2 regions of the Rothia sp. HMSC076D04 genome follow, and region 1 is predicted to be linked to the other one. Evidence: riboswitches for the same ligand, from Rfam matches in the RefSeq annotation. Region 1 holds a riboswitch; the other holds the start of a gene.
The links. A riboswitch is a leader RNA that binds a small molecule or an ion and turns the genes downstream of it on or off. The one in region 1 is predicted to bind thiamine pyrophosphate.

Region 1 (6,597 bases):
GCTCGTGCGTTCACTCGCGTGCGGGTTTTTATCTCTCACTCTCTAAGGATTTTTGATGAATCTGAAGCCTGTTGTTCTGCGTGTTGCTGGCGCGGAAGTTTCTTTGTATCTGATTGATATGTCGGACTCTTTTGTGGAGCGTTTTAAGAAGGCGTGGGAGCCTCTTGCTCCGGAGTTTTTTGATACTCCTGATGAGGCGTATGCTTCGTTGTCTCGTTTTGATCAGGTGATGCTGGTTCATGCGCCGACTGATGAGTCGGTGATGGATTTGGCGAATCCGTTGATGGGTTCGTTTGATAAGGTTTCGACGCTGCGTGTGGCTGATGATGATTCGGGTATGCAGGATCTGACGAGCCGTATTACGTTGGCGATGATTGAGCAGCTGGTTGGTCGCGGTGTGATGCTGCATGCGGCTGTTATTGGTGACCCTGAGTCGAAGCGCGCTGTTGCGCTGGTGGGTGTTTCTGGTAGCGGTAAGACGACTGCTTCGCGTTTCTTGGGTTCCAAGTTTGCGTACTTGACTGATGAGACTGCGATTATTTCGGATGAGGGTGTTGTGTCGCCGTATCCGAAGCCGCTGTCTGTGATTGTTGACCCGAATGCGCCGAAGGATCAGCAGAACCCGGTGGATTTGGGCCTGAACGTGGTTGATCGTGATGACCTCAGCTATGAGCTGTCGCGTATTGTGTTCATTTCTCGTGATGAGTCGGCTTCGGAGCCGTATTTTGAGCGTGTTCCGCTGCATGAGGCTCTGGTGTTCTTGAGTGAGCAGAGCTCGGGTCTGGCGCGTCACCCTGAGGGTGTTGTGTCGCTGGCTAAGCTGGTGGAGCGTTGCGGTGGCGTGTGGCGCCTGGTGTACTCGGAGGTTGAGGATACTCTGCCGCTGGTTCAGGATCTGCTGAATGGCGGTGAGCTGCCGAATGCTGATGAGGTTGAGAAGCTGGAGAAGTACACGGTTGAGGATCACCTGCCGGGTGTGTTCTTGAACGGTACGATTGCGGTGTCTCGTATGCCGGGCACTTCGGGTGTGCGTGTGGGTGAGGACGGCCCGTTCTTGCTGCTGTGTGACACTGAGCTGAATGAGCTGTCTGATTTTGCGGCTGAGTGCTGGCTGCAGGCTGAGGGCGACATTTCGTATGATGACCTGTTTGCGCGTCTGGCTGAGATCTTTGAGGGTCTGCCTGCGGAGGCGTATGACGAGAACCTGAGCGCTCTGGCGGCTGGTTCGATGCTGTGGGTTCGTGTGATTGATGATCCGCTGATTGATGACGCGACCTGGGCTCAGATGACCAGCGATGAGGTTCTGGATGAGGAGCAGCAGCAGATTGCGCTGGATTCCTCTGAGGATGCTGTCTCTGATGATGAGGACGACGTGGTGGAGGACTAACCACTGCGGTTCTCTGACACGGCTCTCTGGCGCGGCTTACTGAGCGCTGCTTGATAGGCGCTGCTCGATAGGCGCTGCTTAAGCACGAGGGAGGGGCGGGTAGAAGAATGATCTTCTACCCGCCCCTCCCTGTGTGTTTGCGGGCTTGTATTTGCGGGGGTTTGCAGGACGCTTAGCCCCGCGACGCCTTACCGAGCAGCCTTACTGGGCTGCCTTGTTGCGGCGCTTCTGTTCACGCTTCTTCTCGCGGCGAGCCGCCCGCACACGCAGCGCACCGGGCGCCTTCACCGGCAGCAGCAGGAGCAGGCCCGCCACCACAACGATTAGAATACCGAGCACACCCCAAATCTGCGCGCCCATGATGCTCACACACAGACCGAACAGCATCGGAGCCAGGAAGCTCGTGGCACGACCGGTGGTCGAGTACAGGCCGAACAGCTCACCCTCAGTACCGGGCTCAGCCAGGCGAGCCAGGAACGTGCGGGACGCCGACTGCGCCGGGCCAACGAACAGACACAGCAGCAGGGCGCATACCCAGAACACGCCAGGCTGAGGGAAGAACAGCAGCGGGGTAGCCGCCAAAATAATGCCGACCAGCGAGATAACAATAATTGCCTTCGGGCCCAGGTAGTCATCCAGGTAGCCGCCCAGGATCGCACCAACCGCGGCGACAGCGCTACCGGCAATACCGAACAGAATCACCTCGGAGGTGCTGAAACCGAACGTGCCCGCCGCAAGAATACCGCCGAACGTAAAAATACCGGACAGACCATCACGGAACACCGCCGATGCAACCAGGAACCACAGGGTCTGCGGGGAGGTCATCTTCAGACGACGAATCGTGCGCCACAGCGCCTTATAGGAGGCGAGCAGACCGCCCTGACGAGCCGGGGAGAAACGCTCCAGACCCAGCTCCAGGAAACGCAGCTCGCGGGTGGGCAGCACCTCCGGCAGGAAGCGCTCGCGGGTGCGCATACGCACCAGCAGCGGCACGCAGAAGATGAGGCACCACGCGGCGGCGAACAGCGCGACCGCACGGATATTCAGGGCGTTCTCGGTGGTCAGGCCGAGCACTTCGGGGGTAAGCACAAAACCCCACAGCACCACAGCCAGCGCCAGGATGCCGCCAATGTAGCCGGCAGCCCATCCGGCGCCCGAAATCTTACCGATATTCTCCGGGTGGGAGATGCGCGGCAGTACGGCGTTATAGTTCACGTACGCGAACTCGCTGAACACGCTTGCCGCAGAAATCAGGGTGACACCCAGCCACAGGTACTGCGGGGTGGGGCCCACGAAGAAGCACGCCGCCATCGAAGCGACCAGCAGCATGGTGTTCACACCGAGCCAGAAGATGCCCTTGCCGGACTTATCGTTACGCTGACCGGTGACCGGCGCCAGAATCGCAATGAGGAACCCTGCAATGGTCAGACCCAGAGACAGCGCCGAGGAGGTCTCTTCGGGAGTGCCGAAATAGCTACTGGTCAGGTACACGGTGAAGATGAAGGTCATCATAATCGAGTCGAAGCTCGACGAACCAACATCCCACATGACCCAGGACGCGACCGAACGGCGGCTGTTCGCGTGGTCAACGACCCTACGCGGAGCCTTCGTCTTACGGCGGGGAGAAGAAATAGTCATAGTTGTGCTTTCGGATGCCGAGGTGGCGCTTCAGCGTAGCGGCGGCGTGAAACCTGCTGAAGTAGAGCGGGCGTGCTGAAGAGGGAACACCAGGCGGTACGTACCGAGTGGAGATACGTACCGCCTAGTTCATGAACTTTCGCGCGGAAGGCGCAAAGCCTTAGTTGAAGAAACGACGCTGCAGGCGAGCAATACCGAAGCTCACCACAGCACCCACGACGGAGGTCAGAACGGTCCAGAGGATGACCTGACGCAGGGTGTCTTCAGAGTCGTGGGAAATGGCGGGAGGCTGGTTGCCGGTAGCCTTGGTCCAGGCTGCGCCCAGACCCTTACCAACCAGGGCAGTAGCGCCCATGTTGATACCCGCAATGGCAAGCTTAGCGACGGGGTTCATGTGTATCTCCTTAGCTGTATACGATGCGGCGTCCTGCCCGTGAACCCCTTCGGGGTTGGGTGAGAAAAGAGCGCCACTCCCTAGCGTATAGGGTTTAAGGCGTTCGTGCCGCCTTGGAGCCGCTCCGTCCCAAAATTGTACACCGTGCAATTCTGTAATGTGGGCAGAAGAAGAAAACAAAAAGCGGCAAATTGGCACGAACAGCCAGACACGCCTACAATCGAACCTGGGCTTCCACCCGCACCACAACGGTACGGACAAGGAACCCCACAACGACAGGGGAGCGCCACCGAGGCGCTGAGAGTGCTAAGCAGACCCTCGAACCTGATCCGGTTAGTACCGGTGTAGGGAGTCGAATTTCTTCTCAATGCCCTCGTCCATTCAGAGGGCGAGGACATTCCCCTTCCAACGAAGGAAGGACCACCAATGTCGCAGAACGTAACCCCCGCCTCCAAGGCATCTAGCCAGGCATCTACCCAGGCAGAAACGAAGAAGCCGAACCTGCGCTGGCGAGTCAACGAAATCGTTATCGCCGCAGTCATCGCAGTAGCCTGCGCCGTCATCTTCTGGATCTGGGACATCGCAGTCGGCCCCGCCGCGAAAACCGCACTCGTAGCAGCACCCGAATTCCGCCCCATCGTCGCCGGCGCATGGCTGCTTGGCGGCACCCTCGGCGGCCTGCTCATCCGCAAGCCCGGTGCGGCACTCTTCGGCGAAATCGTCGCAGCATTCATCTCCGTACTCTTCACCGGCGGCGCGTGGAGCGGCGAAATCCTGATCGCAGGCTTCTTCCAGGGCATCGGCGCTGAAATCGCCTTCGCAATCTTCCGCTACCGTCGCTGGGACGCATTCGTAGCAGTCTTCGCCGGCGCGCTCAGCGGCCTGTTCATGGGCGTTAACGAAATCTTCATCTACTACCCCGACATGGAACCGGTCAAGGCAATCATCTACGTAGCGTGCGCCGTCATCTCCGGTGCAATCATCGCAGGCTTCCTCGCATGGATTCTCGTGCAGAACCTCGCCAAGACCGGTGTGCTCTCCTCGCTGGCATCCGGCAAGACCCGCCGCTAATCACCAGCAACTAGACACCCCTAGTCACTCACAACGAGTCACCACTCGGCACACTCAGCAGCCACAAGGCTAAGGAACCATTATGGAAGCAACACCGCGCGGGGCGCGCATCGAGCTCAACAACTTCAGCTGGCACCACCCCGGACGCCCAGAACCCGTCATCAGCGGACTCAACCTCACCATCAACCCCGGTGAAAAAGTCCTGCTACTGGGCACCTCCGGCGCCGGCAAATCGACGCTCCTGCACGCCATCGCCGGTGTGCTCCACGATGATGACGGCGAATCCGCCGGCGGCACCATCACCATCAACGGGCAAGCCCCTGCCGAAGCACGCGGCACCGCCGGCATGATGCAGCAGGACCCCGAATCCTCCATCGTCATGGCAACCGTCGGCAACGACGTCGCGTTCGGCCCCGAAAACCTGCGCGTACCCCGCGAAGAAATCTGGGGCCGCGTCACCGAAGCCCTCACCGCCGTAGGGCTCAACGACCTGCCCCTCGACCACCCCAGCAGCGCGCTGTCCGGCGGGCAGAAGCAGCGCCTCGGCCTGGCGGGCATCCTCTCGATGCACCCCGGCGCCATGATCCTCGACGAACCCACCGCCAACCTCGACCCCTCCGGCGTGCAGGAAGTACGCGACAGCATCCTTGCCGCCGCGCAAGCCACCGGAGCGACCCTGCTCGTCGTAGAACACCGCGTGAGCATCTGGGCGCCGCACATGGACCGCATTATCGTGCTCGGCGAAGGCGGCACCATCACCCACGACGGCGCACCCGACACCGTACTCACCGAAGCCCGCCGAGAACTCATCGACGCAGGCGTGTGGGTACCCAACTACGTGCCGCGTGCGCCGCAGACCGGTAATATTGCGGGCGGTGAAAACGAGGGCGGCGAAGCGCTACTCCGCGCCGAAAACCTCAGCATCACCCGCGCACAACCCACCCCCAAACAACGACGCGCACGCCGACGCACCATCAAACGCCTCGGCGACACCCCCGCACCCGCACCCACCGACCTGCCCGTACTGCGCAGCGGCATCAACCTCACCCTGCACGCCGGCGAACACCTCAGCGTGCTCGGACCCAACGGCGCCGGCAAATCAACCCTAGCCCTCACCCTCGCAGGGCTCCTCACCGCACCCAACGGCACCCTCACCGCCACCGACGCGCTCCGTAATTACGACGGTAACCACGGCGGCAACCACGGCGGCGAGCGCGCCCACTGGGACGTGCCCACCTGGACCCCCGCCCAAATGCTCAGCCGCATCGGCTACGTCTTCCAAGAACCCGAATACCAATTCATCCGCGGAACCGTACGCGAAGAACTCGAACTCGGCCCCCGCCGACTCGCCGCGCTCACCCGCGAACCCCTCAACGAAGACGACCTCGCAGCCCGCACCAACGAACTCGCGGCCCACCTACGCCTCAACCACCTACTCGACGCCAACCCCTTCACCCTCTCCGGCGGCGAAAAACGCAGGCTCTCCGTCGCCTCCGCGCTCGCCACCGCACCGAGAATACTCATTCTCGATGAGCCCACCTTCGGCCAAGACGCACGCACCTGGGCAGAACTCGTCGACCTCATCCGCGAACTCCTCGCAGGCGGCACCGCCGTCATCTCCATCACCCACGACGAAGACTACACCGCCGCACTCGGCGGCAACCACATCACCTTCGAAGCCACCACAACCCCCGGAAAGGAGAACGCATGAACACCGACTTCTTCGGCACCATCGACCGAACCAGCTACTTCAGCAACCTCAACGCCGGCGTAAAACTCATCGTCTCCTTCACCCTCATCATCGCCGCACTCATCGTGCGCGACCCCCTCACCTCCGGAATCCTCTTCGCCCTCGAACTGCTCGGATTCATCCTCGTCGGATTCCGACCCGTCAACGTCCTCGCCCGCTTCTGGCCCATCCTCATCGCCGTCATCACCACCGGCTGGTCCGTCGCCATGCTCAGCGCCAAAAGCGGCACCACCATCCTCGACCTCGGCTTCAACAGCATCACCACCGACTCCGCCGCCGTCGGCGCAGCCATGATGATCCGCTCCCTCGCCATGGTCCTACCCACCCTCGCATTCGTACTCACCACCGACCCGACCG
Region 2 (6,597 bases), on a different contig from region 1:
AAAGTGCAGTGGTGCAAAAACCTGGTGCTCAGAAGGTCGAAAACGTAGGCCTCCATGCCGCATAGATTACCGCGTAGATGCAGAATCCGCCGATTGATGTCGGTGCATGTTGAGCGGCTGATACAAACTCCAAAATACGTTGCATAAATGACGACACGCCCATCTATGGTGCAAATAGTGTTGCGTGCCACATTGATAAAGGAATAGGGTAAGAGAAAGGAGAGACGTTGAATGACTGAATACAACGCTGACAAGGCACAAGAAAACGCCGCGCGTGAAGAAGCTACGCATGAAGAATCCATGCATAACAAAACCACGCAGGAAAAAGCCGCTCAGAAGAAAACTGCGCAGAAAAAAGCTGCACAGGAAGTAACCGGTAGCGAACAGCGCAAGGCCGAAGAGGAAGCCCTCAAAAAGCGCCTCGCCCTGCGAGTCACCGCACCCGGATACAAATACCCCTGGCACCGCTGGGCAATCCCCGTCGTGGGTGAAACCACCGCGGGTACCGGTGCGATTCTTATCCCCGTCATGGTGGGTCAATTCATCAACCAGCACATCGCCGGCAAAGCCCCCGACGCCTGGCCCATGTTCTGGGTAGTCGTCGCAGCCATCACCTTCATCGTGATCAACGAGTTCTTCGGCTGGGGTACCTCCATGACCCTCAGCGCGGAACTTAGCCGCGACTGGCGCATCTACATCAACCGGCTCATGGGGCGCACCCGCGCTGGCGTAGACTCCGGCGAAGCGGTCACCGTCATGAACAAAGACGTACGCCGCATTACGGACGTCTACTTCTCACTGCCACTATTCGTCAACGCCATGATCATCGCGACCCTCGGTGCCGTGCAGCTCTGGCTGATCAACCCCGTCACAGCGATTGTCACCCTCATCGGCACGATTATCGTGGTTAGCGTTATCGCCTGGTACTCGACCTTCCTCGAATCCAAGATTGGCGAATACCGCGAAAAGGACGGCGAAGCCTCCTCACGCGCCTCCGACATCGCCACCGGTCTGCGCACCATCGCCGGCCTCGGCGCCGAAGAGCAGATGCGTGAACGCTACCACCGCGGCACCGACGAAGTCTTCGACAGCTACATGCGCTACGAAAAGACGCACCGCTGGATGTACCTCATCCGCGCGCTGCTCGGCGGTGCCGTGACCCTGCTCGGCATCGGCTTCGCCCTCACCGGCCACGTTGAAAACGGCCGCTGGGTATCCGACACGCCCGCCGCGTCCCTGGTGACCGTCGCCTCCATTATCGCGATGATGGGCGGCCCCATCTGGATTACCCAGAACTTCCTCACCGCATGGCGATACGCCAAGATTGCGCTCGCCAAGGTCGCCCGCCTCGAAGGTCACGCGGGCGTACGCCAGGGCGTGCTGAAGAGCCCGCGCACCGACGAAGAAATGGCGCAGCTGGCACGCGCCGAACAGGCAGTCGAGGAGAGCACCCTCGAGGTGCCCGTACCCGTCGCCCCCGCCGGTGCAAGCAACCCGCGCATCGTGTACGTCAACCCGCGCGACTACAACCTCACCGCGCAAGACTACGCCGAGGCGCTTGCCCGCACCCTGCGACGCGGGGGAGAGGACCTCAAGGACGCAACCGGTCGCCGCGTGCTGCTGAGCGAACCCAACCCCATGATTTTCGCGGGAACCCTGCAGGAGCACCTGCGCTTGGGCACCGTGCCGAACCCCGACGAGGAGCTGGCACAGGCAAAGGATGAGGAACTGCTGAAGATTACCGACTCCCGCGAAATCGCCTACCGACTGGGCGGACGCAACCCCGAAGACTACTTCGCCGCCCGCATCACCAGCGAAGGCGCGAACCTCTCCGGTGGTCAGCGTCAGCGTCTGGCACTCGCCCGTGCTCTCGCACAGGATGCGCAGGTGCTCATTCTGACCGAGCCGCTGAACTCCGTGGACGAACCCAGCCAGCGTTACATCTACGATGCGATGGAAACCCAGATCGGTAGCGACCGCCTGCCCGTCGGCTACCCCGGCCTGCTGCAGGATTTGGAGCAGGTCTACGTTGTCTCCACGACCGCGGAGACGACCCGCCGCATGGAACGCGACGGCTACCCGGAAACCGCTCAGTCTGAAACTGCTCAGACCGAAACTGCTCAGAATCAGGAGGTGAACTAGCATGGCAAAGCAGCTCCCCATCGAAAACCCCGCCTACGTGGCACGCCGCATGTGGAACTACCTCGCGGCGCATAAGGGGCGAGCCCTCTACACCTTCGTCATCTACATGGTCAGCACCCTCATGGGTGCGGTGGTGCCCCTGCAGATTGGTGCCACCGTGGACGACGTGGTGGCGGGTAAGTTCTCCAGCTACCCGTGGCAGCCGATTCTGATTATTCTGGCGGCATTCATCGTGCAGGCGATAACCCTCATGGTCTCCTCGTACAGTGCGGCGCGACTGGGTGCGCTCGTCACCCGTGACGCCAACCAGGACACCCTCGACGGCACCCTCGACCTGGACGCACGCACCGTGGAAGAAGCCGGTAGCGGTGACCTGCTCACCCGCGTGACCGACGACCTCTCCTCGGCAGCAAAATCCGTCAGTGAGGACCTGCTCGGCGCGATTTACGTGCTGCTGTACTTCATTATCTCCACGCTCTCCCTGGCGTTCGTGAGCCCGGCAATGGGTCTGATCATGCTACCCATGATTGCCGGTCTTGCCCTCATCATGTCGAAGATGCTGCCGCTCATGGCGGCACGCAACCAGACCGCCCAGGAGCGCGTGAGTGACCTCAACAGTGTGCTGACCGAGAACATTCGCGGCACCTCCACGATCCGTGAGCTGGGCGTTCACACCGCCCGCGAAGACGCCTTCGCCGGTGAGAACAAGCGCCAGTTCGCCGCGCAGCTGGGCATGGTGCGCATCCGCCAGCTGTACTTCACCGTGGACGCTATCAACGCCTGGATCCCCACGATTCTGTGTATGCTCTGGGGTGCCGCCTGCGTGGCTCTCGGCTGGGCAAGCTGGGGCGCCGTGGCGACCGCCTCGGTCATGGTTTTCAGCCTGCGAGTCCTCGCCGACATGCTGAACCACCACGTCAGCAGCCTGCGCATCATGCTGGTGAACATGGGTCGTGTGTTCGGTGTGGTCTCCCTGGCGAAGAAGCAGCGTGAGGCGCGTGCACAGCACCGTGCCGAAGCGTTCGCCGCCGTATCTGATGAAGCCGTGAAGAACCCGGAGTACGCCATTGACTGCACCGACGTCTCCTACGGCTACTCGCCGGACGCCCTCGTTCTGGAAGGTATCAACCTGAAGATTCGCCGCGGTGAGGCACTTGCCCTGGTGGGTCGTTCCGGTTCGGGTAAGACCACCCTGGCTCGTCTGATTGGTGGTTCGCTGACCGCCCTGGAAGGCACCATCACCGTGATGGGCCGCCCGGTCGGTCACGGCGACTTCCCGACCGATGCCGCCGCCGATGGCCGCCCGCGCCTGCTGGTCTGCACCCAGGAAGCGCACGTCTTCTTCGGTACTCTCGCCGATAACTTTACGGTGGTCGTGCCGGATGCAACCGTCGAGCAGATGGGCGAGGCACTGGACGCTATCGGTGCCCGCTGGTGGCGCGACCTGCCGCAGGGCATGGATACTGTCGTGAGCGGCGCGGATTCGCCGCTGACCCGCGACCAGATTCAGCAGCTGGCGCTGGCACGTATTGTGCTTGCTGACCCGCACGCCGTGATTCTGGACGAGTCCACCACCCAGCTGGAGCTCGCGGACGCAACCGAGTCCCTGAGCGCCGTGCTGGCGAACCGTGCGGTGCTGATCATTTCGCACGATGCGCGTATCGCCTCGCTGGCTGACCGCGCGGTCCTGCTGCACGAGGGTAGGATCATTGCGGAGGGTTCACCGGCAGAGATTTTCGCCCTGACCTAAGCTCTGAGGATAAGCCCGGCTGATAGTGCCCGGTACCGTCTAAAGCGGTGCCGGGCATTGCCTTTTAACGGGCGAGTTCTGGGGGGGGTGCTGAAGCCTGCGCTGGAAAACCTGAGCCGGAATGGTGGTGCAGTACCGCAATGCTCAAACGAAAATTTCGGAGAGATTCACTTGTCACCCGCAAAACTTTCAGCTACTGAGAATCGTTGTGATAACCTGGCAGAGCGATATGGGGTGCCTTGAGACGCCCGCGACCCGCTAACCCGCCCAACTGACCGCCCAACGAAGGGCTACGGCACAGCGAAGAGCTACAGCACAGCGGGCGCACGAAACGGCGTAATAACACTCAAGGCTGAGAGAATCACCCATTGAACCTGCTCTAGTTCGAACTAGCGAAGGGATTATCGATCATGGCAGAGCAGCCTACCGCGCCCTCGTGCGCACCCACCTCCAACCCCTCGACCCTCTCCAACCCTGCACCCGGCGCGAGCGCCTCCGGAACCCCCCGGGCACCGCAGACAGCTCAGGTACCTCAGGCAGCTCGGGTGCCGAGGGTTCTCTCCATTGCTGGAACCGACCCCTCCGGCGGTGCGGGTATCCAGGCGGACCTCAAGTCCATTGCCGCATCCGGCGGTTACGGCATGTGCGTGACCACCTCACTGGTCGCCCAGAACACGTGCGGGGTTCGTGAAGTATTCACCCCGCCCCTGGAATTTTTGACCGCGCAGCTTGCCGCCGTTTTTGATGACGTCACGGTTGACGCCGTGAAAATCGGCATGCTCGGCGACGCGGACACGATTCGTACCGTCCGCACCTGGCTGAGCGAGCACCCCGTGCCCGTGGTCGTGCTCGACCCGGTCATGATTGCCTCCAGCGGTGACCGCCTGCTGCAGGCTGAAGCGGAGCAGGCGCTACGCGACCTCGTGCCGCTCGTGAATGTGATTACCCCGAACATTCCGGAGCTCGCCGTGCTCTGTGAGAAGGAGCCCGCCCAGACTTTCGATGAGGCGCACGAGCAGGCGGCGAACCTTGCGGCGGCGACCGGAACCACCGTGATTGTGAAGGGCGGCCACCTGTGCGGTCAGGACGCCGGTAACACCGCGGTCTTCCCGGACGGCACCTGCGCGCACGTGCGCACCCCGCGCCTGGACAGCCGCAATACGCACGGCACCGGATGCTCCCTGTCCTCATCGCTGGCAACCCGCCTGGGAGTGGAGCTGCTCCAGCACGCCGAAGTCGCAGGACACGCCGCAGGCCAGCAGAGCGTTCTGACCAGCGAAGACACCCACCGCGCCCTGCAGTGGAGCACCCGCTGGCTCCACGAATCCATCGCCGCAGGTGCCGGTCTGCAGGTCGGCTCCGGTGAGGGCCACGGCCCGGTGGACCACGCCGCCCGTGCCCGCCGTCTGGAGGCTGCCGCCTCCGCGTACCCGTGGCATCACCTGCTCGCCACCACCGACTCTGAGGGCAATACTCTGGACGGCACCAGTCCGGAACGTCTGCTGCCGGTCAGCCCCGTACCTGCCGGTGAAGCCGTCGTAAAGCCCGCCGGTCCCTGGACCGCCGCCCTCTGGGCAGCCGGTGGCGAAACCTGGCACCAGATCCTGGACCTGCCCTTCGTGCGTGCCCTCGGTGACGGAACCCTCGACGAGGACCTGTTCGCCTTCTACCTGGACCAGGACGCCCTCTACCTGCGTGATTATTCGCGTGCGCTCGCGACTCTCTCGGCGCGTGCTGATACCGCTGAGGCGCAGGTGCACTGGGCTGCCGGTGCGCATGAGGCGATTGCCGCCGAATCGCAGCTGCACGAGGGCTGGCTGGCGAACCGTGCGCGTCTGGGTGGACCCTCGCCGATTACGATGGGGTACACGAATTTCCTGCGTGCCTCCGCCGCCGGTGATGATTACGTGGTCGGTGCCGCCGCTATCTTGCCCTGCTACTGGTTGTACGAAGAGGTGGGTGCTGTGCTCTCCTCGCAGAATCACGCGGACCACCCGTACGCGGAGTGGTTGAGCATGTACGGTGGCGAAGAGTTTGCCGCGGAGGTGGCGCGTAGCCTCGCGGAGGTGGAGCGTGCGTTTGAGGCGGCTTCACCGGCTCAGCGTGTGCGTGCGGCGCGGGCGTACCTGTCGGCGTGCGTGTATGAGCGTGAGTTCTTTGATCAGGCGCACCGAGCATTGCGTTAGTTTGCCGGGCGCTGCGCTAGATGATAGGCGCCGATTTTTGGGCTGAATACCGCCCCGGCATGGCGTGAGATGGGTGATTGATGCTTCACTCAAGCTACCGCAGGTTCGGGAGCCTTGCCGGTTATGCTTAAGGCGTCGGTGAAAACCGTTTGCGGCAGGATTCCGGCCCTCACCCAACTGGCTGATGTACCTGCCGCGCCCGCACCTCTACGGCGTGTAACCGACCAGTTTGGCCCGTCGCAACCACCTCATCCAACCCCCGCGGCGGGCCAAACGCCTTCCTTCTCGCTTTCGCGAAGAATGTTCGGCATAGAAATATCCCGTGCAGATACTCTCATCTGCACGGGATATTTCTATATGTCTAACCATTGCGAATCAGCCGCCGCGGCTAGTGCATCAGGCTAGTACATCAGGGAAGGGGAGCTGGATTAGCTCTGAGCCTCAGCTTCGTTATCCGCATCTTCATTTTTCTCGGCCCGGAACCCCACCCAGAACGCTCCAACTGCCAAACACCCGACA

Region 2: it holds a riboswitch for thiamine pyrophosphate, as region 1 does, so the genes downstream of both, HMPREF2980_RS03720 (bifunctional hydroxymethylpyrimidine kinase/phosphomethylpyrimidine kinase) here and HMPREF2980_RS09100 (ECF transporter S component) in region 1, are expected to answer to the same signal.

Annotation. Positions count from the first base shown of each region.
Region 1 is NZ_KV817374.1:309,965-316,561, reverse strand. Features, by position in the region: gene HMPREF2980_RS09115 (septin family protein) at 56-1,387, shown strand; gene HMPREF2980_RS09110 (MFS transporter) at 1,589-3,025, opposite strand; gene HMPREF2980_RS09105 (DUF4235 domain-containing protein) at 3,186-3,419, opposite strand; TPP riboswitch at 3,687-3,787, shown strand; gene HMPREF2980_RS09100 (ECF transporter S component) at 3,846-4,490, shown strand; gene HMPREF2980_RS09095 (ABC transporter ATP-binding protein) at 4,573-6,201, shown strand; gene HMPREF2980_RS09090 (energy-coupling factor transporter transmembrane component T family protein) at 6,198-6,597, shown strand, end outside.
Region 2 is NZ_KV817365.1:332,254-338,850, forward strand. Features, by position in the region: gene HMPREF2980_RS03710 (ABC transporter transmembrane domain-containing protein) at 232-2,142, shown strand; gene HMPREF2980_RS03715 (ABC transporter ATP-binding protein) at 2,144-3,892, shown strand; TPP riboswitch at 4,113-4,311, shown strand; gene HMPREF2980_RS03720 (bifunctional hydroxymethylpyrimidine kinase/phosphomethylpyrimidine kinase) at 4,303-6,078, shown strand.